DNA from 2 places in the Bradyrhizobium sp. A5 genome. Region 2 is predicted to be linked to the other one. Evidence: riboswitches for the same ligand, from Rfam matches in the RefSeq annotation. Region 2 holds a riboswitch; the other holds the start of a gene.
The links. A riboswitch is a leader RNA that binds a small molecule or an ion and turns the genes downstream of it on or off. The one in region 2 is predicted to bind cobalamin.
Positions count from the first base shown of each region.

Region 1: another riboswitch for cobalamin. It lies ahead of WHZ77_RS16000 (TonB-dependent receptor); the one in region 2 lies ahead of WHZ77_RS22130 (DUF1636 family protein).

Region 1 is NZ_CP148990.1:3,340,854-3,352,067, forward strand. Features, by position in the region: gene WHZ77_RS15965 (tripartite tricarboxylate transporter substrate binding protein BugD) at 73-1,044, shown strand; gene WHZ77_RS15970 (transglycosylase SLT domain-containing protein) at 1,064-3,247, opposite strand; gene WHZ77_RS15975 (adenylate/guanylate cyclase domain-containing protein) at 3,570-5,306, shown strand; gene WHZ77_RS15980 (hypothetical protein) at 5,419-5,610, shown strand; gene WHZ77_RS15985 (hypothetical protein) at 5,826-6,038, shown strand; gene WHZ77_RS15990 (hypothetical protein) at 6,141-6,419, shown strand; gene WHZ77_RS15995 (hypothetical protein) at 6,488-6,709, shown strand; cobalamin riboswitch at 6,785-7,000, shown strand; gene WHZ77_RS16000 (TonB-dependent receptor) at 7,114-9,351, shown strand; gene WHZ77_RS16005 (hypothetical protein) at 9,414-9,992, shown strand; gene WHZ77_RS16010 (hypothetical protein) at 10,017-10,238, opposite strand; gene WHZ77_RS16015 (hypothetical protein) at 10,238-10,678, opposite strand; gene WHZ77_RS16020 (MerR family DNA-binding transcriptional regulator) at 10,764-10,892, shown strand; gene WHZ77_RS16025 (MerR family DNA-binding protein) at 10,937-11,161, shown strand.
Region 2 is NZ_CP148990.1:4,590,151-4,601,364, reverse strand. Features, by position in the region: gene cbiB (adenosylcobinamide-phosphate synthase CbiB) at 1-515, shown strand, start outside; gene cobD (threonine-phosphate decarboxylase CobD) at 527-1,492, shown strand; gene WHZ77_RS22140 (cobyric acid synthase) at 1,481-2,929, opposite strand; gene cobO (cob(I)yrinic acid a,c-diamide adenosyltransferase) at 2,941-3,576, opposite strand; cobalamin riboswitch at 3,616-3,838, shown strand; gene WHZ77_RS22130 (DUF1636 family protein) at 3,935-4,309, shown strand; gene cobW (cobalamin biosynthesis protein CobW) at 4,306-5,340, shown strand; gene cobN (cobaltochelatase subunit CobN) at 5,340-8,588, shown strand; gene cobG (precorrin-3B synthase) at 8,585-9,748, shown strand; gene WHZ77_RS22110 (precorrin-8X methylmutase) at 9,748-10,377, shown strand; gene WHZ77_RS22105 (precorrin-2 C(20)-methyltransferase) at 10,380-11,111, shown strand; gene cobJ (precorrin-3B C(17)-methyltransferase) at 11,108-11,214, shown strand, end outside.

The sequences.
Region 1 (11,214 bases), 1.2 Mb from region 2:
TGCTTCGCAATTCGACCTCTCCCCGCGAGCGGGGCGAGGTGAAGAAAAAACAAAAATCGCTGGGAGAAAACAATGAAGAAGGCCGCCTGGGCTGCGCTGATCGGCATTGTCACGTTTACCGGCGCCGCGCGCGCCGACGACTATCCCTCACATCCCATCACAATCATCGTGCCCTTCGCGGCCGGTGGCCCGTCCGATGCGATGGCGCGCGTGCTCGCCGAGCGAATGCGGACGTCGCTCGGTCAACCGCTGGTGATCGAGAACGTCACCGGCGCGGGCGGCTCGATCGGCGTCGGCCGCGCCGTGCATTCGCCGCCTGATGGGTACACCATCTCGTTCGGGCATCTCGGTACCCACGTGGCCAACGGCGCCGTCTACAAGCTCAATTACGACCTCGTCGCCGATCTCGAACCGGTGGTGCTGCTGCCGAGCAACCCGATGATCGTCGTCAGCAAGAACGCAGTGCCTGCGACGTCGCTGAAAGAGCTGATCGAATGGCTGAAGTCGCGGCCGTCATCGCCGACCGCAGGCACTGCCGGCGCAGGCTCCGGCAGCCACATCGCCGGCGTCTATTTCGAGAGCGTCTCCGGCGTCAAGTTGCAATACGTGCCGTATCGCGGCACTGCGCCTGCGCTGAACGACCTCATCGCCGGCCAGATCGACGTCATCATCGACCAGACCTCCAACTCCATCAACCAGGTCCGCGCCGGCACCATCCGCGCCTACGCCATCACCGACGACAAGCGCCTGGCCTCGGCGCCTGACATTCCAACTGCGGAGCAGGCGGGGCTGAAGGGCTTCAACATGACGCTTTGGTCGGGCCTGTGGGTGCCCAAGGGCACGCCGAAGGAGATCGTCAGCAAGCTCAATGCGGCCGCCGTGGAGGCGCTGAACGATCCCGCCGTGAAGAAGCAGCTCGAAAGCCAGGGCCTGGAGATGACCCCGCAGAACCAGCTCACCCCCGAAGCGCTCGGCACGCGCCAGAAGGCCGAGATCGCCAAATGGTGGCCGATCATCAAGGCGGCGAACATCAAGGTGGATTGAGGCGCGGGCGCTCCTGCGCCTACTCCGATCCGACAAACCCTACCGGCGTAGCGACAGCAGCGGCATCCTTCGTCACCACGCGCTGGTCGCTCTTGCCGGCGACCACGCCGCTGCCTTCGAACCGCGCCCGGTAGACCAGCACGTTCTCGATCACGCGCTGGACGTAGTTGCGCGTCTCCGACAGCGGGATGCGCTCGACCCAGTCGACCGGATCGACCTTGGGATCCCTGGGGTCGCCGCGCGCCTGCACCCATTCGCGCACGCGGCCGCGGCCGGCATTGTAGCCGGCGAAGGTCATGATCTGGTTGCCGCGATATTCCGACAGGAGCGCGCTCAGCTCGGCCGCGCCCATCTGGGTGTTGTAGACGGGATCGGAGACCATCTTGTCCCAGTCATAGGTCAGGCCGAAGCGCTTTGCGGTATCGCGGCCCGCTTCCGGCGTCACCTGCATCAGGCCGACGGCATTGGCGGGCGACTTGTCGCGCTGGTCGAACGAGCTTTCGGTGCGCGCCACCGAATAGATCACGCTGGTCTCGATCGCGGGCGCGACCTGCTTGTGCTCGGGGATGCCGATGGTCGGGAAGGCGTAATGGTCGAGCGCCAGCCCGCGCGCCAGCGCCGACTTGCCGACCTCCAGCATCACGCGTGCATCGTTGCGCCGGCTGGCGAGCTCGCCGAGCGCTTGGAGCGCCGCGACGTCGGTGCTCTCCTTGGCGAAATCCTCGGCGTAATAGAACACCATGTCGCGCTCGCCGATGCCGTAGAGCATCTCGGCGGCGCGCACGCGCTCGTCCGAGGGCGGGGTGTCGGCCGCGGCCAGGACGGGCGAGGGCGGACGTAGCTCGATGCGGTCGAGGCCAAGCTTCGCGCGGGCCAGCTGGCCGTAATAGGCGGTCGGATAGCGCGCCGCGGCCTGATAGCTCAGGCGCGCATCTGCCGTTGCATTCATCGCCTCGGCCGCGCGGCCGCGCCAGTAATGCGCGCGCGACAGCGCGAGCGGATTGGCGGAGCCTTCGTCGATCGCGGCAAAGTGCACCATCGCCGTTCTGGGATCGTCGAGAAAGCGCAGCGCGATCCAGCCGCACATGAAGTGATGGTCGACCCGGTAGACCTCCATCGCCGGCACGGCCGCCGTGCGTACCACGTCGTAAGCCGTCCTGGACTTGCCCTGGTCGAGCAGTTTGCGCGCGAGCAGGCGGCGCTCGCGCCACCAGGCGTCGGTGTCCTGCGCCGCCATCGTGTCGGGCGCTGCGGCCAGGATCACCTCGGCGGCGTCGTCGATGCGGTCGTTCTGGAGGTGCCATTGCGCGCGGCACAGCACGTAGCCGAGATCGCGGCGCGCATCGGCCGAGACGTCCTCGAGATAGTCCTTGGCCTTGCTGGCCTTGCCGGTGACCGCGGCGCAGGCCTTGACGATCGCGAGCGCATCCTCGCCGAGCCGTTTTGCGGCGCGCCGCGCACCGGCATAGTCCTTGGCGCCGAGGCGCTTGTCCATGCGGGCGCGATGGTCGTCGGCAGTCAGCAGGTCGCGGAACGCTTCGTAAGAATCCTCCTCGCTGCGCTCCGACAACTCGTCGGTGCGCCAGGCCTCGCGGACGAGACGCGCGGCTCTGTCGCTGTCACCTTCAGCGAGCAGCACGCGGGCGAGCGCGAACTTGCCCTTGGCGCTGGTCGGCCGGTCCATGGTGAATTTGTGCACGGTGGCCGCATCGCTCTTCTCCTGCCACAGCCGCGCCTCGGCGCGGCGGCGGAGCAGGGCGCTGCTCGGCCAGTCCGGATTGGCGGCGAGAAAGGCCGCGTAGCGCTTGAAATTCGCGGTGCTCTCGGAATGGCGCAGGATGAACCAGTCGGCGAGCTTCGCCCCGGCGGGATCGGCAATGCGGTCGCGCGCCGCGCTCGCGTCGTCGGTCTTACCCTTGCGCGCAAGGTCGATCGCGTCCTTCAGCGCGGCGAGGTCGCCGGTCAGCGGCGGCGCCGCCGGCTTGTCCGAGGCCTTGTCGTCGCTCTTCGACTTGCGCTTGGCCTCGGCATGCTTGCCATGGCGCGACTTCGCCGCAGCGTGACGCTGCTTGCCGGCTTTCGCCTCATGCGTCTTCTTCGACGCGGACGATTTGTGACTGCTCTTCGCCGCCAGCTCGGCGGGAAGGAGGGCCATCGCGGCCACTGCAACGACACACGCGAGCGAGCGTAGGCACTGGTTCATTGCGTGGTCCCCCTGCGAAACCAGTACAAACCAAAGTCCGCGACGACATGCGGATCGAGAATCAAACACGGCAACCAGACGATGCCACGACATCGTTTCGCATTCCTCACGCTCCCGCAACAATGCGGCAAAATACCGATGGGAACTCTGGAACTTCCGAAATCGGAAAAGGCAGTGATTTAACCTTTGTTAACCGAATGGGGCTCGCGCGACGGTTGCGCACTGCCCGCAGCGCCGCGAATGACCAGATTGCGCGTGTTCCCGCGGCGAAATCCGGTGTAATGAGTTCCCTGGACCCTCCTTTCAGCGTTTGCCCCGCCTCATGCCGCTTTTCAACCAGTCGATCCGGCGCAAGATCGTCGGCATCGCCCTCGGATTGATCGTCCTGATGCTCGTCACCTCGATCCTGTCGATGGTGATGTCGAGCCAGGTCGGTGTCCTCCTCGACGAGCTGACCGACCGCTACATCCCGGCCTACGGGCATCTGGCGCGCGCCAACATCCGCTCGCTGGAGCGGTCGGTGGCGCTGCGGCGGATGATCATGATGAAGATGCAGGCCTCCTCGGAGGAGGAGGCCTATGCGGCGCGTCTGCGCGAGTTCGAGGAAGCGGACCGGAGGATCGACGAGGAGGCCGAAGCCGCGCGCAAGCTGATCAACGCCATCATCGATGACAGCAGGACGCCGTCCGACAATGCCGCTCTGGCGCGGATCGAGACCCGCATCGAAACCGCGCTCACCGAGCTGCGGCAGGCGATGAACGAGGACCACTCCCGGCTGCTGAAGCAGGTCGACGCCAAGGAGATGACCGAAGCGCGCGGTACGCTGGAGCGTCTCGACACCATACGCGACCAGTTCAACCAGAAGATCGACGCGATCCGTGCCGACATGCTCAGGCAAGTCTTCGCCAGCACATCGCAGGTGATCGGTCGCCAGCGGCAGGCGATCATCATTTCTGGTATCGTCACCATCCTCGCGGCGGTGGTCGGATTTGCCTTCGCACTGCTTGTCTCCAGCGGCATCACGCGGCCGGTACGACTCTTGCTCGCCGGCACCCGCGAGGTCGAGGCGGGCCGCTTCGACAAGACCATCACCGTCTCGACCAAGGACGAGATCGGCGAGCTCGCCGCCGCCTTCAACCGCATGATCGAGCAGCTGCGCCAGAACGAGCGCATCCGCGAGACCTTTGGCCGCTACATTGATCCCAAGGTGGCGCAGGGGCTGATCGACCGGCCGGAGGTCGACGTCGACGGCCAGCGTCGGGTCATGACCATCATGTTCTCCGACATGAGCGGCTTCACCGCGATGAGCGAGGGCATGACCCCGCGCGGCCTCGTCAAGGTGATGAATCATTATTTCACCGTGATGTCCGCTCCGATCCGGAGCAACCGCGGCGTCATCGACAAATATATCGGCGACGCCATCATGGCCTATTGGGGCCCGCCCTTCATCGAGGAGGGCGAGCCCGCGCTGCTCGCCTGCTTCGCCGCCATCGACATGGCCGACCAGGTGCCCGCTCTGCAGAAGCAATTGCCGGACCTGCTCGGCATCCGCGCCATGCCGGCCCCGTGCGACTTGAGGATCGGCATCGCCACCGGCGAGGTCCTGACCGGCAGCATCGGCTCCGAGCTGATGATGAGTTTTACGGTGATGGGCGACGCCGTGAACCTCGCCTCGCGCCTGGAAGCCGTCAACAAGACTTATGGCACGCGCATCCTGATTGCGCAGGCGACGGCGGATGCAATCGGCGCGGCTTGCGAGCTGCGCGAGATCGATCGCCTGACGGTCGCAGGCCAGAGCGTGCCGCAAGCCATTTTCGAAGTGATGAGCAAGGCGCACGGGCTGAGCGTCCCGCAGGAGAGCCTGCGCGCGCGCTATGCCGAAGGCCTCGCCGCCTATCGCGCCCGCCGCTTCGACGAGGCTCGCGCCGCGTTCAACGCGGCGCTCGAAGCCGTGCCCGGCGACGGCCCTTCGCGCACGCTGCTCGCCCGCATCGCGCAGTTCGAGACCGATCCGCCGGACCTGGCGTGGGACGGCGCCTGGCGAATGGAGCAGAAGTAGACGGCCGTCTCTGCGCCGACGAAAATTGATGCTACCCCATAACGATGTTCGCCGTGACCTATTTCCCGGGCTTAGGTTTGCTGTCCGTGAGGCGTTTGATGGGGATACGCCGATGACAGATCTTGAGGACAGGCTGGAACGGTTCGAGACGCTCACCGCCGAATGCGAGCTGATCACCAAGCTCGCCACCGACAGCACCAAGCGCGAGTTCTATCTGAAGCTGGCGGAGCAGTATCGCCAGCTGGCGCTCGATATGCGGCAGGCGATTGCGACCAAGACTGCTGCAACCAAGACTGCGGCTTGAGGTCGAGCTTAACGTAAGCCTCGGACATGCAAACCGCTGCATGATGCGTGGAACCATTACGGGGCCGCGCAGCTGAAAGCCGTTCTTAACGTTTGGCGCGCATTCTTGACGCGCGGAGACGCTTGCTGCGTTTGTCCGTTGTGGGAATGCCGCGGCTCGTTGCGATGCAACGCCCCTCGGGAATGTCGTTCAATCGTGCCTGATAGGGCAATCCCATGCGCCTCCTTGCGGTGATCATCCTCGCGCTGATGACAGCGGCCTGCAACCAGGAGCAGGACATCACCGGCTCGACCCCGGTCTGCGCGATGCGGACCTACAGCTCCTACAATCCCCGCGACATCAATCAATGCGTTGCGGCCTGCAAGGCGTGCGACCACGGCAACACCGTCACCTGCTCGACGTCCTGCACGCTCAAGGGTGCGCGCTGAGCCGCCTCGATTCCCCGGGGCAGGACTGACGGTGCCCCGGCACCGGAACGATTGCGTCGGATCATCATTAGAACAGGCAGGCAGGACACGGAGTCCAATGGAATGGGGATGCTCGATCCCGGTCGGTTTCTGGTGTCGTGCTCGCATTGCGAGGCCTGGCCGATGGCGGCCAATGTGAAACGCGCCAGCTGGTCGGCATCCCCGCACGAGGTCCGCTTCATGTGCCCGCGCTGCCGCCGCGAGGAGACCGCCATCATCTCCGCTTCCGGGCAGCTGATGCCGATCAAGCGCGCTGACATCCCGACGCACGACGTGGCCGTGGCCCAATCCCAAGGCCCAGCGGTCAAGAGGGCGAGCGTAGCGCGCCCGTTTAAGGGCTGATCCCGTTTTGGAACCCGGGCGACGCCCGGGCGTTTCTGCCTCGACATCAACGCATCGAGGCCGTGCGAATGATCAGCGAACATTTCGACACCCGCACACGGATCAACATGAAGCTGGCGCTGGACCGGGTCTGCCGCAATCGCCCCGCTGGCGAGGACCATGGCTTCCGCAGGTCGGTCGCCGAGAAGATCATCCGCTGCGCGCTGACGGGCCGTACCGGCATCGGTCAACTCGTCGATGCCGGCGAGCGGGCGATGGTGCGGACGCGCCTCGAAACCGAACCGGCCTGATTGCGCCAGCTCAATCTTCGGTGCGGGACTTCGGTGCTTACGCAATCGGCCAATTGACTCCCCGCTTGCCCGGCCCGTAGATTGCTACGTGACGGTTCTCCTCACGGAGATCAAAAGGGAACGTGGTGCGGGAATGTCCCAACTCCGGGATTGTCTCAATGCCATGGCTGCCCCCGCAACTGTAAGCGGTGAATCTCTCGTCATGTGCCACTGGGAATCTCGGTCCCGGGAAGGCGACGCAGAGGTAACGACCCGCGAGCCAGGAGACCTGCCGTCAGCCGTGGTCACACGCGAAGATGTCGGTCGGGGAGTACAGACATTGGCTTCATCGGAGCAATCCATCGCTCCGCGGTGAAACCTCGTTCGCTGTGACGTGCCACTGACGTCACACCGAGGTTACAACTGTGTCCCGTATTGTCTCTGCCGCCAGGCGCCTCAGCGCCGGCCTGTTCGCGACCACTTCCCTTTATTCGCTCGATCCATCGCTCGCCCGCGCGCAGCAAGCCGTCGCCGAGCAGTTGCCGCCGATCGAAGTTACCAGGCCCGACGATCCGAACCGCACGCGCGCCCGGGCCACTGGCGACGGCGACACGACGCGGCGCGCGCCCGCGAATGCCGCCCGGAGCGGAGCGCCGGCAGCCGGTTCCTCCGGTGCCGCCAGTGAGGCCGTCGCCGGCACCGGCGGCATTGTCGGGGCCGCCACGACCGTAATCACGGCGGCGGACATCGCGCATGCGCCGTCGCAGACGCTCGCCGAGATCATTGCGGTGCAAGTCCCGGGCGCCCAGATCACGACGCTCTACGGCGGCCCGGTCGCCGCGAAGACCGGCGTCGATTTGCGCGGCTTCGGCGCCTTTGCCACCGCCAACACGCTGGTGCTGGTCAACGGCCGGCGGCTGAACGACATCGACATGGCGCAGGTGGACCTCTCCACCATCCCGCTCAATTCGATCGAGCGCGTCGAGATCACGCGCGGCAATTCCGGCGCGGTGCTCTACGGCGACAATGCGGTCGGCGGCGTGATCAACATCGTCACCAGAAACGGCGTCGACGGACCGCCGGTGGCCGCGCGCATCGAGGCCGGCTTCGGCTCGTTCAACGCCAGGCTTGGCAATTTCTCGACGTCGCTCAATTCCGGGCCGTGGTCGACTTCGTTCTACGGCAATGCCGTCAGCACCGACGGCTACCGCGACAACAATCGCTATGTCCAGAAGAACGGCGTCGGCAATCTCAATTACACGACATCAGGCCTGACCGCTTTCCTGACCGTGACAGGCGACGATCAGGAACTGCGGTTGCCGGGCGGCCGCACCGTCGATCCCTCCATCGGCGTCGACGAACTCGCCAGCAACCGAAGGGGGACCAGCACCCCCTTCAACTACGCCAACCAGCAAGGCTTCAGCACCACCGCGGGCTTCACCAAGACCCTGGTCAACGGCGTCGATCTCATCGTCGATGGCGGCGTGCGCGACAAGAAGCAGCAGAGCGCGTTCTTTGCAAGCCCAGCGCCGGTGCCCGCGTTCTTCACGTCGACCTATGTCGACGCGGATCTGAGGACCTGGTCGATCACGCCGCGGCTCAGCGTGAAGAGCCTGCTGCTGGGATTGCCGTCGCAGCTGTTGACCGGCATCGACTATTACGATGCGAGCTTTCAGCAGAACCGCGGTGCCGGGCAGGGGCTCGCGTCCTGGCACAATTACGACCTCAGGCAGCAGACGGTTGCGGGCTATTTCCAGCACACACTGGGCGTGGCGCCGACCACCGAATTGTCCTTCGGCGCGCGGGTGCAGAACGTCAGCCTTTCGGCCCGCGACAAGTTCGATCCGGCAGCCCCGTTCAACGCCGACGTCGGCGCGCTCCCGCTCAGCAGCAATGAGACCCAATACGCGCTGCATCTCGGTGCCGAGCATCGCCTCAACGACACGGTCTCGTTGTTCGGCCGTGCCGCGCGCGCGTTCCGCACGCCCGACGTCGACGAGCGCGTGTCGTCAGGTCCGTCGTTCGACCCCTTCAGCTTTGCTGCGATCCCGCAGACGTTCCAGCTCAAGACCCAGACCTCGCAGGATGTCGAGGGCGGGCTGCGCATCAAGGCAGGCGGGCTGCAATTGCAGAGCAGTCTCTATCTGATGGACCTTAGCAACGAGATCCATTTCAACCCCATCCTGTTCTACAACACCAATCTCGATCCGACCCGCCGCTACGGCTCGGAGACTAGTCTGTCCTATCGCGTCAACGATGCCCTGCTGCTGCGTTCCGCCATGGCGGTCACGCGGGCCGTGTTCCGCGAAGGCGTATGGGCCGGCAACGACGTGCCGCTGGTGTCGCGCTACACCGCCAGTGCGGGTGTCACCTGGAACATCTGGCAGAACTATGTGGTGCTCGATGCCACCGCGCGGTTCTGGAGCGAGCGGCGCATGGACAACGACCAGGCCGGAACCCAGAAGCCGATTCCTGCCAACGGCACGATCGACCTCAAGCTCAGCGGACAGTACGAGCGCTATTTCTGGTCGCTGAGCGCCAACAATGTGCTGAACGCGCTCTACTACGACTATGCGATCGCAAGCACCTTCACTGACGGCCGCTTCAGCGCGTATCCGCTGCCCGGCCGCACTTACCTGCTCAAGGCCGGCGCCACGTTCTGACCTCGGGTGGGGCTGTCATATTCCATCAAATGTACTAGAGTTCAAACAGAAGGAGATCATCCATGGTTCTCGACATCCTGCCGTCTCACGGCGACCGTCTGCGGCTTCATCCGGTTGCGCCGCGCCTTGCGCCGATGTTCGGCTTTGTGCTGCTGACACTGTCATGCGCGCTGGCAAGCTTCGCGTTCGCCTGTGCCACGCCGTTCGCGGCTTTCGCCGTCGTCGCCGCGGCGATGCTGCCGCTGCGTCCGGCGCTGCTCGTCGTCACCGGCGCCTGGCTCGTGAACCAGAGCATCGGCTTTGGCGTGCTGCACTATCCCATCGATGGCAGCACCATCGCCTGGGGCCTTGTCATCGGCGCGGCTGCGCTTCTCGCGACCACGGCTGCGTCGAGCATCCTCCGCATGCTGCCGCAGGGCCGCACGCCGCTGATGCTGGCGCTCGCGCTGGTCGCCGCCTATGCGGTCTATGAGCTTGCGCTGCTTGCCGCGACGCCGTTCCTCGGCGGCGAGGGCGCCTTCACCACCGCCATCGTGACGCGCATTGGCCTGACCAGCGCCGTCTGGCTCGCCGGCCTCGTCGCCGTCTGCGAGATCGTCCGCCTGGTCGATCCGTTCGGCCGTGCGATGCGGAACGCGTAAGGCGCCTCCGTGGTTCAAGTCCGGTCATTGCGATGACCGGACCTTGACCCACCGCCGCAAGGCGACGGTCGTCCAGACCGTCTCGACAAACCCGAACGGCCAGGCACCCTGGAGAAAGCCGTAAATCCCGCTCAGCGCGCACGCCGCCGCGAAGGCCAGCACATAGTGCGGCCCGCGCGGCTCGAGCGCGTAGAACAGCAGCATCGCGCTGACCGACAGCAGCCCGAAGATCGCCAGGGCGTCCATCAGCTAGCCGGCGGCTTCGGCTTCTTGGCGACCCCGAGGGCGTGGAAGACGGCGGGCTCCATCACGGGCCACAGCGCCGCCGTTGCTGTCAGCACGGTGGCGGCGCACATCGCCGCCAGCACCGACGTTCGAATTTTCAGGCCCGTCGTCCGCGCCCGCCACACGATCCAGCCCCAGGCGCAGAGCACCACGGCAATCGACAGCTTCGTCATCAGCCCGTGCGCGTGGTCGAGCACCGCGATCAGGCTTCCTGCACTCGCGAGTACGACGGCAGGCAATGTGAAGGGCAGCACACAGCACGCCGTGCAGGCCGCGGCGACCATTGCGGTTGCGACGGCGGTGCCCGCGGCCTTGCCGCCGCCTTGCTCGGTCCTGGCCGCGCAGCCGCATCCTGGCGAGGTTTCGGACGGAATGTTGCAGGACGGTCCAATAACGCTCATGTGATTCTCCTCATGCTTGTGCGTCGTGGACCGGATCGCTACGCCCTCAAGCCACTTGAGGTTCAAGCGAAAAGTGAGAGCTTCCATGAGAATTGGCGTCCTCGCCAGCACGGCCGGCGTTTCGGTCCCCGCCATCCGCTATTACGAAAGCATCGGTCTTATGGCGCCGCCGGCGCGGCAAGGTGGCCAGCGCATCTATGCGGTGACGATCTGAAAGCGCTCAATCTGATCCGGCACTGCCGCGAGCTGGATTTTTCGATCGACGAGACGCGCGAACTGCTCGCGTCGGTTCAGAAGCGATTGCCCTGTAGCGAAACGAAGACCTTCGCGGAGACGCATCTCGGATTGATCAGGCGGAAGATCGCAGAGTTGCGTGCGCTGGAGGCGACGGTGGCGTCGCTGGTGAGTGGCTGCGAGACGACATGCTGCAACGGTGCGGCGCCCGATTGTGTGATCCTGCGGCCGGAGCCCAATGCCGCGTGACGCAGGGCAGGGTAGCCTGAACATGGCCCGTTACCCGCCGGGCAAAACACCTG
Region 2 (11,214 bases):
TCGCGCGTGCGGCGATCGAGAGCCTTGCCGAAAACGCTTCCGACGGCATCGTGGCGCCGGTGTTCTGGGGCGCACTGTTCGGCTTGCCGGGGATTTTCGGCTACAAGGCGATCAACACATTGGACTCCATGATCGGCCATCGCAGCGAACGGCACGAAGCCTTCGGCTGGGCAGCGGCCCGCATCGACGATGTCGCCAATTTCATTCCAGCGCGCCTGACCGGATTTCTCTTCGTGCTGCTGGCCCCAAGGCGATCCGAGGCGCTGTCGTGCATGACGCGCGATGCGCGCCGCCATCGCTCGCCCAATGCCGGCTGGCCGGAAGCGGCGATGGCGGGCGCGCTCGGCGTGCGGCTCAGCGGTCCCCGCATCTATCACGGCAGCACCACCAACGAGCCCTGGCTCAACGAAGCCGCACGCGATCCGCTCGCCGCCGATATCGGCGAGGGACTGACGGTCTATCGCCGTGCCATGCTGCTGCTCGCCGGCGTGCTTGCGATCCTTGCCTTCGCGTGAAAGAACGGGGCATGCGCGAGCACGGTGGAAATCTCGATCTGGCCCAGCAGCGTTTTGGCGGGCGCGCCGAGCACTGGATCGATCTCTCGACGGGGATCAACCGGCTGCCTTATCCGGTGGGCGAGGTGAGCGCGCATCATTGGCAGGCATTGCCGTCGCGCGCCGAAATCGAAGCCCTGCACCACGCGGCGCATCACGCCTATCGCACCAGCGCGCCGGTCGTGGCGACGGGCGGTGCGCAGGCTGCCATTCAACTGTTGCCGCAACTGGCGCCACCCGGCCGGGCCCGCATCCTCGCGCCGACCTACAATGAATATGCGGGCGTGCTGTCGGCCGCTGGCTGGGACGTGCAGGAGGTCAGCGAGCTCGCCGCGCTGGCGGGCGCGGATGTTGCGATCGTCGTCAACCCGAACAATCCCGACGGCCGGTGCCATCCCGCAAAGGATCTGCTCGCGCTGCTGCCGCGCGTCGGCCGTCTCGTCATCGATGAAAGCTTTGCCGACGCCGTTCCGCAACTGTCGCTCGCGCCCGAAGCGGCTCGGCCGGGACTGCTGATCCTGCGCTCGTTCGGAAAGTTTTATGGCCTCGCCGGCCTGCGGCTTGGCTTCGCCATCGGCGATGCGGCCGACATCGAGAAGCTCGCTGCGATGTCGGGTCCATGGCCGGTCTCGGGAGCTGCGATCTCGATCGGCTGCCGCGCTTTGCGCGATGATGCCTGGGCCGAGACGACGTCCGCGCGACTTGCGCACGACTGTGTTCGCCTCGACGGCATGGCGCAGTCGCAAGGCTGGCGTCTCGTCGGCGGCACGCCGCTGTTTCGTCTCTACGAGACGCCCGACGCGCTTGCTGCGCAGGACAAGCTGGCGCGCAGCCAGATCTGGTCGCGCGTGTTCGCGAGAGAGCCGGGATGGCTGCGCCTCGGGCTTCCCGGCAGCGAAGCCGAGTGGACGCGCCTTGCCGAGGTGCTAGCGCGCTAGCGCAAGCAGGCCTTCGACGTCGAGATGCTGTTCGATGTGATCGGCCAGCGCCTCGAGCGCGCTCTCGACCCTGTCGTGATAAGGCTCGTCGCCGGCGGGAATGTCGAGCTTGGTGAGATACGCCTTGCGGAAATCGTCCGACGTGAACAGACCGTGCAGATAGCTGCCCTGCACGCGCCCATCGCGCGAGATCGCGCCTTCCGGTGCACCGGCGAGCCTAGCAAAGGGCCGCGCGCGATCGGGCCCGTCGGTGCGGCCGATGTGGATCTCGTAGGCCTCGATCGGCTGATCCGTGGCGGCATGCACGGCCGCGACACGCGTCAGCGTCTTTTGCGGGGTCATCACCGTATCCACGTCCAGAAGCCCGAGGCCCGGCGTGTCGCCCGCGGGGCCTTCGATGCCATCGGGGTCGGCGACGCTGCGGCCGAGCATCTGATAGCCGCCGCAGAGGCCGAGCACATGGCCGCCGCGACGGTGGTGCGCGAGCAGATCGATGTCCCAGCCCTGCGCGCGCAGGAAGGCGAGATCGCCGCGGGTGGATTTCGAGCCCGGGATGATGACGAGCCTGACGTCGCCGGGGATCGCTTCGCCTGGACGGACCATGATGAGATCGACGCCGGGCTCGAGCTTGAGCGGATCGAGATCGTCGAAATTGGCGATCCGCGACAGCGCAAGGCAGGCGATCTTGCATTGGCCCGGCTTGCGCGCGTCGCTGAGGCCGAGTGCGTCCTCGGCCGGCAACTCGCCGGCGCGGGCGAACCAGGGCAACACGCCAAACCCGCGCCAGGCCGTCGTCTGCTCGATCAACCTGTAGCCGTCGTCGAACAGCGTGGGATCGCCGCGAAACTTGTTGATGACAAAGCCCTGGATCATCGCGGCGTCGTCGGGGGCGATCACCGTCTTGATGCCGACGAGCTGGGCGATCACGCCGCCGCGATCGATATCGCCGACCAGCACGACGGGAACGTCGGCCTTGCGCGCAAAGCCCATATTGGCGATGTCGGCCCTTCGCAGGTTCACCTCGGCGGGGCTGCCGGCGCCTTCCACCAGCACGAGATCGGCGCGCGCCTTCAGCCGCTCGAAGCTTTCCAGCACGGCGCCCATCAGCGAAGGCTTCATCGCCGCGTAGTCGCGTGCACGCGCAGTCGCGACGCGCTTTCCGTGGACGATGATTTGCGCGCCGACATCGGTCTCGGGCTTGAGCAGCACCGGGTTCATGTCGGTGTGCGGCTCGACGCCGGCGGCAAGTGCCTGCAACGCCTGGGCGCGCCCGATCTCGCCGCCATCGACGGTGACGGCGGCGTTGTTCGACATGTTCTGCGGCTTGAACGGCAGCACGCGCAGGCCGCGCCGCGTGAAAGCGCGCGCGAGGCCGGCGACGATGAGCGACTTGCCCACGTCCGAACCGGCTCCCTGGATCATCAATGCGCGCGCCATCGCGATCGTCTTCAGAACTCGACGCCGGCTTGCGCCTTGATGCCGGAGCGGAAGGGATGCTTGACCAGCGTCATCTCGGTGACGAGATCGGCGATCTCGATCAGCTCGTCCTTGGCGTTGCGTCCGGTCAAAACGACATGCGTCATCGGCGGCTTCCGCGTCGTCAGGAGTTCGACGACCTCGGCGATGTCGAGATAGTCGTAGCGCAGCGCGATGTTGATCTCGTCGAGGACGACCATGCGCAAATTGGGATCGAGGATCAGCTCCTTGGCCTTCTCCCAGCCGGCACGCGCGGCGGCGATGTCGCGGGCGCGGTCCTGCGTCTCCCAGGTGAATCCTTCGCCCATGGCGTGGAACTGGCAGAGGTCGCCGAAATGGCCGGTGAGCAGCCGCCGTTCGCCGGTGTCCCAGGCCCCCTTGATGAACTGCACGACCGCGCAGGGGAAGCCATGGGCAACGCAGCGGACGATCATGCCGAAGGCCGAGGAGGACTTGCCCTTGCCGGCGCCGGTGTGGACGATGATGAGGCCTTTTTCGCCGCTCTTGGTCGCCATTATCTTGTCGCGGGCGGCCTTCTTCTTCGCCATTTTTTGGGCGTGCCGGGCGTCGGTTTGCTCACCCGTCTGGGTATCCGGTTCAGGCGTCATCGTACCGGTCCTTCGGCTTGACAAGAGGCGGCCGGGGGCAAATGGTGACCCGGCGTTGGTTCCTGTCCTATGACAGGCGAAGAGGGAATGCGATAGGGTCCGAATCTGCAAGATTCGGGTTCAAACTGCAGCCGCCCCCGCGACCGTGACCGGAGAGATGTCCGAAGCCACTGATCCCCCAGGGGATCGGGAAGGCGGGGATCGAAGGGCCAAAAGCCCTGCTCCGCAAGCCGGGAGACCTGCCAGCGCGGACGATTTTTGGACCGGCGGACGGGGTGTTCCGCGACGGGGAAAACGGGCCTTCGGGGGAATGGTCCGTCTGCCTCTTCGCCTCCCGCTGACTATCCTGGAAGAGGCGATGACCGTCACACTTTACGTCTGCATTACCTGCCGCGCCGGCGAGACGATTGGCGAGGGCGAGGCCACGCCCGGCAAGCGCCTGCATGGTGCGATCCTCGACGCAGGCGTGCCCGACGGGGTCTCGGTGGTTCCCGTCGAATGCCTGTCTGCATGCAGCCAGGGTTGCTCGGTCGCACTCAGCGCGCCCGGCCGTTGGTCCTACGTTTACGGCCGCCTCTCGGAAGCCCATGCGAACGACGTGGTCGCCGGTGTCGCTGCCTATGCGGCCGCGCCGGACGGTCTCGTGCCTTGGCGCAGCCGCCCCGAAATCTTTCGCAAGCAGTCGCTTGCGCGCATTCCCCCCATCGCCGTCGTGCCGGAGGCAGCCGAATGAATTCGCTCGCAAAGGTTCCGGTGACGGTGGTCACGGGTTTCCTCGGCTCCGGCAAGACGACGCTGATCCAGCATCTGCTCGCAAACCCTGACGGCAGGAAGCTCGCCGTGCTCGTCAACGAGTTCGGCAGCGAGGGCGTCGACGGTGAGATCCTGAAGTCCTGTGCAGACGCCAATTGCCCGGAAGACAACATCATCGAGCTCGCCAATGGCTGCATCTGCTGCACCGTCGCCGACGATTTCATTCCGACCATGGAGAAGCTTCTGGCGCGGCCGGTGCGGCCCGATCACATCCTGATCGAGACCTCGGGCCTGGCGCTGCCAAAGCCGCTGCTGAAGGCGTTCGATTGGCCGGAGATCCGCTCGCGCATCACCGTCGACGGCGTGATTGCGCTGGCCGATGCCGAAGCCGTGGCGGCGGGTCGTTTTGCACCGGATCCGGATGCGGTCGAAGCGCAGCGCGCGGCGGACGAAAATCTCGATCACGAGACGCCGTTGTCGGAAGTGTTCGAGGACCAGATCGCCTGCGCCGACATCGTGCTGCTGACCAAGGCTGATCTTGCCGGCGCGGCGGGACTTGAAGCCGCCAGGGCATTGATCACGGCCGAGATGCCGCGCCGCGTGCCGATGCTCTCCGTCACCGATGGCGCGATCGATGCGCGCGTGATCCTCGGTCTCGGCGCTGCCGCGGAGAATGATCTTTCCGCACGCCCCTCGCATCATGACGGCGAGGAGGATCACGAGCATGATGATTTCGCCTCCGTCGTGATCGATCTTCCTGAGGTCACCGACATCGACGCTCTGGTCGCCTCGGTGCAGCGTCTGTCCCGCGAGCAGAACGTGCTGCGCGTCAAGGGCTATATCGCCGTGCAAGGCAAGCCGATGCGCCTTTTGCTGCAAGCGGTCGGCGAACGCGTGCGCCACCAGTTCGACAAGCCCTGGGGCGCGGGCAGCAGGCAGTCGAAGCTCGTGGTGATCGGCGAGCACGGCGATATCGACGAGGCTGCGATCAAAGCGGGACTTGGTGTCTGATGCACGTCGTCTTCCGCGAGAGCCGCGGTCTCGAGGAGACTGCGACGCCAAGGGACATCGGCCAGGACGCGGCCGATCTCGTGGTGCTCTCGTATTCGGATTCCGATCTGGCCGCGTTCGCGGCCGGCTGGCGGCGTGGCCGTGACAGCCTGCCGTCGCTGCGGCTCGCCAATCTTTCGGAGCTGCGTCATCCGCTGTCGGTCGACACCTATGTCGAGCGCACGCTGGCGCAGGCGCGCGGCATTTTGGTCCGTCTCATCGGCGGCGAGTCCTATTGGTCGTATGGGCTCGCGGCTCTTCAGCAACTCGCGAAGGATCGCGGGATCGTGCTGGCCGTGCTGCCGGCCGATGGCCGCGACGATGCGCGGCTCGATGCGTATTCGACCGTGCCGGTCTCGACGCTGCGGCGGCTCAAGGTACTCTGCGACACGGGCGGTCCCGTAGCTGCCCAAGCCGCGATCGCGCAGCTTGCGCTGGCCTCGGGGCTCTATGCTGGACCGGTCGTCGGCGAAACCACTGTTCCCGAGATGGGCTTTTACGATCCCGTGCGCGGCGTTATCGCAGCGCCGCTGATCAGCGAGGGCAAGCCCCGCGCGCTCGTGACGTTCTACCGTTCCTATCTCACCGCCGCGGATACCGGCCCGGTCGATGCTGTGATCGCGGCGCTGCGCGACAAGGGGTTCGACGCGTACGGCGCGTTCGCCTCATCGTTGAAGGCGCCGGGCGTTGCGGATTGGCTGCGCTCTCACCTCTCGCAAAGCCCGCCGGCCGCGATCGTCAATGCGACGGCGTTCTCGGCGCTCGGTGACGACGGCACGACGCCGTTCGATGCGGCCTCCTGTCCGGTGTTCCAGGTTGCGCTCTCCACGGCGCGGCGGGAGGACTGGGACAGCGCTCTGCGCGGCCTGTCGCCGGGCGATCTTGCAATGCATGTGGTGTTGCCCGAGGTCGACGGCCGCCTGTTTGCCGGTGTGGTGAGTTTCAAATCTGCGGCGGAGCGTGATCCCGATCTGCAATTCTCGCACCTGGCCCATCGCGCCGATATCGAGGGCGTGGAAGCTGTTGCCGCGCGCGTCGCCGCTTGGTGCGACCTGGCGGAGACGCCGACGAGCGAGAAACGACTGGCGATCGTGCTGTCGAACTATCCGGGACGCCCGCACCAGATCGCGCATGCGGTGGGTCTCGATGCGCTGGCGTCGGTCGAGGCGCTGGTGTCCGATCTCGCAGAGACCGGATTCGATGTCGGGCCGGTCCATGCGCTCGGCGAGGAATTGCTGCAGCGAAGTTTGACCTGGAGCGTTGGCGAGTGCAGCGCGGCGCTCGCGAGTCTTCCGCGGTCGCTGCAGGATGATCTCGCCAAAGCCTGGGGCGCGCCGGAGAACGATCCGAGCTGCCGCGATGGCGCATTCCATTTCGCCGCGATCCCGTGCGGCCGATCCATCATTGCGGTCCAGCCCGAGCGTGGCGATGCCGCCACGCGGGATCACGACTATCACGATCTCGCCCGCACGCCGCGCCACGCCTATGTCGCGTTCTATCTCTGGCTCCGCGAACAGGGCGTTGATGCGATCGTTCACATGGGCGCGCATGGCACGCTGGAATGGCTGCCCGGAAAATCCGTGGCGCTTTCGTCGGCCTGCTGGCCGGAAGCCCTGATCGGCGATCTCCCAATCATCTATCCCTTCATCGTCAATGATCCCGGCGAAGCCGCGCAGGCCAAGCGGCGCGTCGGCGCCGTCACCATCGGCCATCTGCCGCCGCCGCTCGCAGTCTCTGCGGTGCCGGAGAGCCTCCGCCGTCTCGAACAGCTCCTCGACGAATATTCGACGGCCGATGGTCTCGATCCCGCGCGTCGTCAGCGATTGATCGCCGCAATCCGTGACGAGGCGCGCGTGGCCGGCCTCGAAGACGATCTTGGTCTGGATGCCTCGGCCGCGCCGGCCGAAGCGATCCCGCGGATCGATCGCTTCGTCTGCGATCTCAAGGAAAGCCAGTACGGCGACGGCCTGCATGTGTTCGGCCGCGGCGCTTGCGGCGACGCGGAGCGGGACGCGCTGCGTGCCGCGCTGGCCGGCAAGCGCGTGGCGCCGGGACCGTCGGGCTCGCCCTATCGCGGGCGCCAGGACGTGCTGCCGACCGGGCGTAATCTCTTTGCCGTCGATCCGCGCGCCGTGCCGACGCCGTCGGCGCATGCGCAAGGCATCAAGCTCGCGGAAGAATTGCTCCGCCGTCACCTGCAGGATCACGGCGACTGGCCGAAAGGCCTCGTCGTCGATCTCTGGGGCTCGGCGACGATGCGCACCGCGGGCGAGGAATTCGCCATGGCGCTGCATCTGGCGGGTCTCGCGCCGCGCTGGGACCACGCCTCCGGCCGCGTCAACGGCTACGACATCATTGCGCCTGCCGAACTCGGTCGCCCCCGCATCGACGTGACGCTGCGTGTGTCCGGCCTGTTCCGGGATGTCTTCTCCGGCCTCGCGCAATTGTTCGATGCCGCCGCCGAGGCGCTCGCAGGCCGCGAGGACGAGGGCGATGAAAATCCCTATCGCCACCGCGCCTCCCGTGTGTTCGCGCCGCGCCCCGGACAATACGGCGTCGGTCTCTCGGCGATCCCCGATGCCTTCACGCCCGAGACGCGCGATGCAGCCGGCGAGGCTTGGTTGTCGGCATCGTCCTGGGCGTTCTCGGCCGATGGCGAGATCAGCTCCGATCGCGCCGGCATCGAACAGCGGCTCGCCGCGGCCGATGCTTTCGTCCACGTCCAGGATCTGCCGGAGACGGATCTCCTGCTTGCCGCCGACTATGCCGCACACGAAGCCGGCATTGCGGCGGCAGCCGTGCATCTCGGCGGGACAGCCCCGTCGCTCTATCATCTCGATACGACGCGGCCCGAGCAGCCGCACGCGCGGACGCTGACCGAGGAAATCTCCCGCGTGGTCCGTGCGCGCGCGACCAATCCGGGCTGGATCGCCGGCATGATGCGCCACGGTTTTCGGGGCGCCGCCGAGATCACGGCAACGCTGGAGCACATGGCCGCTTTCGCCCATCTGGCCGATGCCGTGCCGCCGCATCTGTTCGATCTCTATTATGATGCGACGCTCGGAGATGCCGATGTTCGCGCCTTCATGACCCGTGACAATCCGGCGGCGCTCGCAGCAATGGAGACCTGCTTCGCGCGCCTGCACGAAGCCTCGCTCTGGCGAACGCGCCGCAATTCGATCGCGGCTGCACTGCGGGAGGCGTCATGAGCGCGTCTTCGGTGAAGGGCTGGTGTCCCGGTGCGCTGCGCCCGATGCAATCGGGCGACGGGCTCGTGGTCCGTGTGCGTCCGTTCGGCGGTCGTCTCGAAGCCGGGCAGGTCGCCGGTCTTGCCGAGCTCGCCGAGCGTTACGGCAACGGCCTCATCGACGTGACCAGCCGCGCCAATCTCCAGATCAGGGGCGTCACCGAACAGGGCCATCGCCGGCTGCTCGATGGACTTGCGTTGCTGCGGCTGCTCGACCCCGACACCGACATCGAAGCCCGGCGCAACATCCTGGTGACGCCGTTCTGGAATGTTGGCGACGAGACGCAGGCGCTTGCAGCCGAGCTCGAAGAAGCCCTCGCGAACAGCGCGCTCGAACTCCCCACCAAATTCGGTTTCGCCATCGATGACGGAAGATCGCGCGTGCTCGCCGGCGATTCCGCCGACGTGCGCATCGAACGCGACCGGGGCGGCCGTCTGCTGGTGCGGGCCGATGGTGCGAGGTCAGGCCGTTCCGTCGGGCGTGGAGAGGTCGTGAGCACCGCGCTCGCATTCGCATCTTGGTTCATCGCCTCCGGCGGCGCGAAGGGGGGGCGAGGACGCATGGCTGCCCACATCGCGGCCGGTGCGACATTGCCCGAGACGTTGCGCGGCGGGGCCGAACCGGCACCCGTGATGGCCGCGTCGCGGCCCGGGCATTATCCGCATGGCGCCCTGGTCGGCGTCGCGTTCGGACAGATGTTGCACACGACGCTGCATCAATTCTCCGGCTGCGGTCATGCGCTGCGCATGACGCCGTGGCGGATGGTGCTGAGCGAGGGCAAGCGGGAGGTGCCGAGCGGGGCAGGTCTCATCACCGAGCCCTACGACCCCGCATTGCGCGTCATCGCCTGCAGCGGTGCGCCGCGCTGCCGCGAGGCGCATGCCGATACGCGCGCGCTGGCGGCAGCGCTGGCCCCGCGCATCGCGCTCGACACGCGGCTTCACGTCTCCGGCTGCGCCAAGGGCTGCGCCCGTTCCGGCGCGTCCGCGGTGACGCTGGTCGCGACCAGCGCCGGCTTCGACCTCGTTCGCGGCGGCTCGACGCGCGACGAGCCGGTCCTGCGCGGGTTGAACGGCGCCGACATCGTCAGCGATCCCTCCATCCTGGTCGGAGGGCACTGATGCCGCACGTCTACGAAACCGATGGTGCTGCGATCTACCGGCAATCCTTCGCGACGATCCGGGCCGAGGCGGATCTTTCGCGCTTCACGGCGGACGAGGAGCAGGTCGCGGTGCGGATGATCCACGCCGCCGGCATGGTCGGCCTCGAGGCACATATCCGTTTCACATCAGGCATGGCGACCATTGCGCGCGCGGCCTTGCAGAAGGGCGCGCCGATCCTGTGCGACGCCCGCATGGTCTCGGAAGGAATTACACGCGCGAGATTGCCTGCGGCGAACGCCGTCATCTGTACGCTCGGCGACGAAGCTGTTCCTGCGCTGGCGCAATCCATGCGCAACACCCGCTCGGCGGCGGCGCTGGAGCTGTGGCGGCCGCATCTGGATGGCGCGATCGTCGCGATCGGCAACGCGCCGACCGCGCTGTTTCACCTGCTCAACATGCTGGAGGACCGGGATTGCCCGCGGCCCGCGGCGATTATCGGCTGCCCGGTCGGCTTCGTCGGCGCAGCCGAATCCAAGGCGGCGCTGATGGCCGATCCGCCGGTGCCGGCGCTGACGGTCGAGGGCCGCCTCGGCGGCTCGGCGATTACCGTTGCCGCCGTGAACGCGCTGGCGAGCCGGAGCGAGTAGCCATGGGACGCATCATCTGTTGCGGTCTCGGCCCTGGCGATCCGGATCTGATGAGCGTCCGCGCGGACCGCACGGTGCGCGGCGCGCAGCATGTCGCCTATTTCCGCAAGAAGGGGCGGCCCGGGCAGGCACGGCGCATCGTCGAGGGTATGCTGGCGGCCGAAATCACCGAATATCCCATGGAATATCCGGTCACGACGGAAATTGCGTTCGACAGTCCCGACTACGTCCGGCTGCTGGCCGGCTTCTACGACGAATGGGCCGAGCGCCTGGCGAGATTGGCGCGCGCGGTCGACGTCGTCGTGCTCTGTGAAGGCGATCCTTACTTCTACGGCTCCTTCATGCATCTGCACACGCGACTGCAAGGCCGGGTCGAGATCGAGGTGATCGCCGGCATTCCCGGCATGGTCGGCTGCTGGAATGGCGTCGGACGGCCGATCGCGCTCGGCGACGATGTGACGACGGTGCTGATGGGCACGCTGGCCGAAGACGAGTTGGAACGCCGCATGCGCGATTCCGATGCGCTCGTGATCATGAAGACCGGGCGCAATCTCATAAAGGTGCGCCGCGCGCTCGCCTCCGCCGGCCGGCTCGATGATTCCTGGCTGGTCGAGCGCGGCACCATGCCGGGCGAGCGCGTGGTGCGGCTTGCCGAGATCGATGCCGCCGATTGTCCTTACTTCGCGATCGTGCTCGTGCACGGCAAGGGCCGGCATCCGGACGCGGCCGAATGACGGGCACGCTGACCATCGCGGGCCTCGGGCCGGGCAGCGATGGCCTGGTGACGCCCGAGGTTTCCGCCGCGCTTGCGGCTGCGACGGACATTCTGGGTTATGC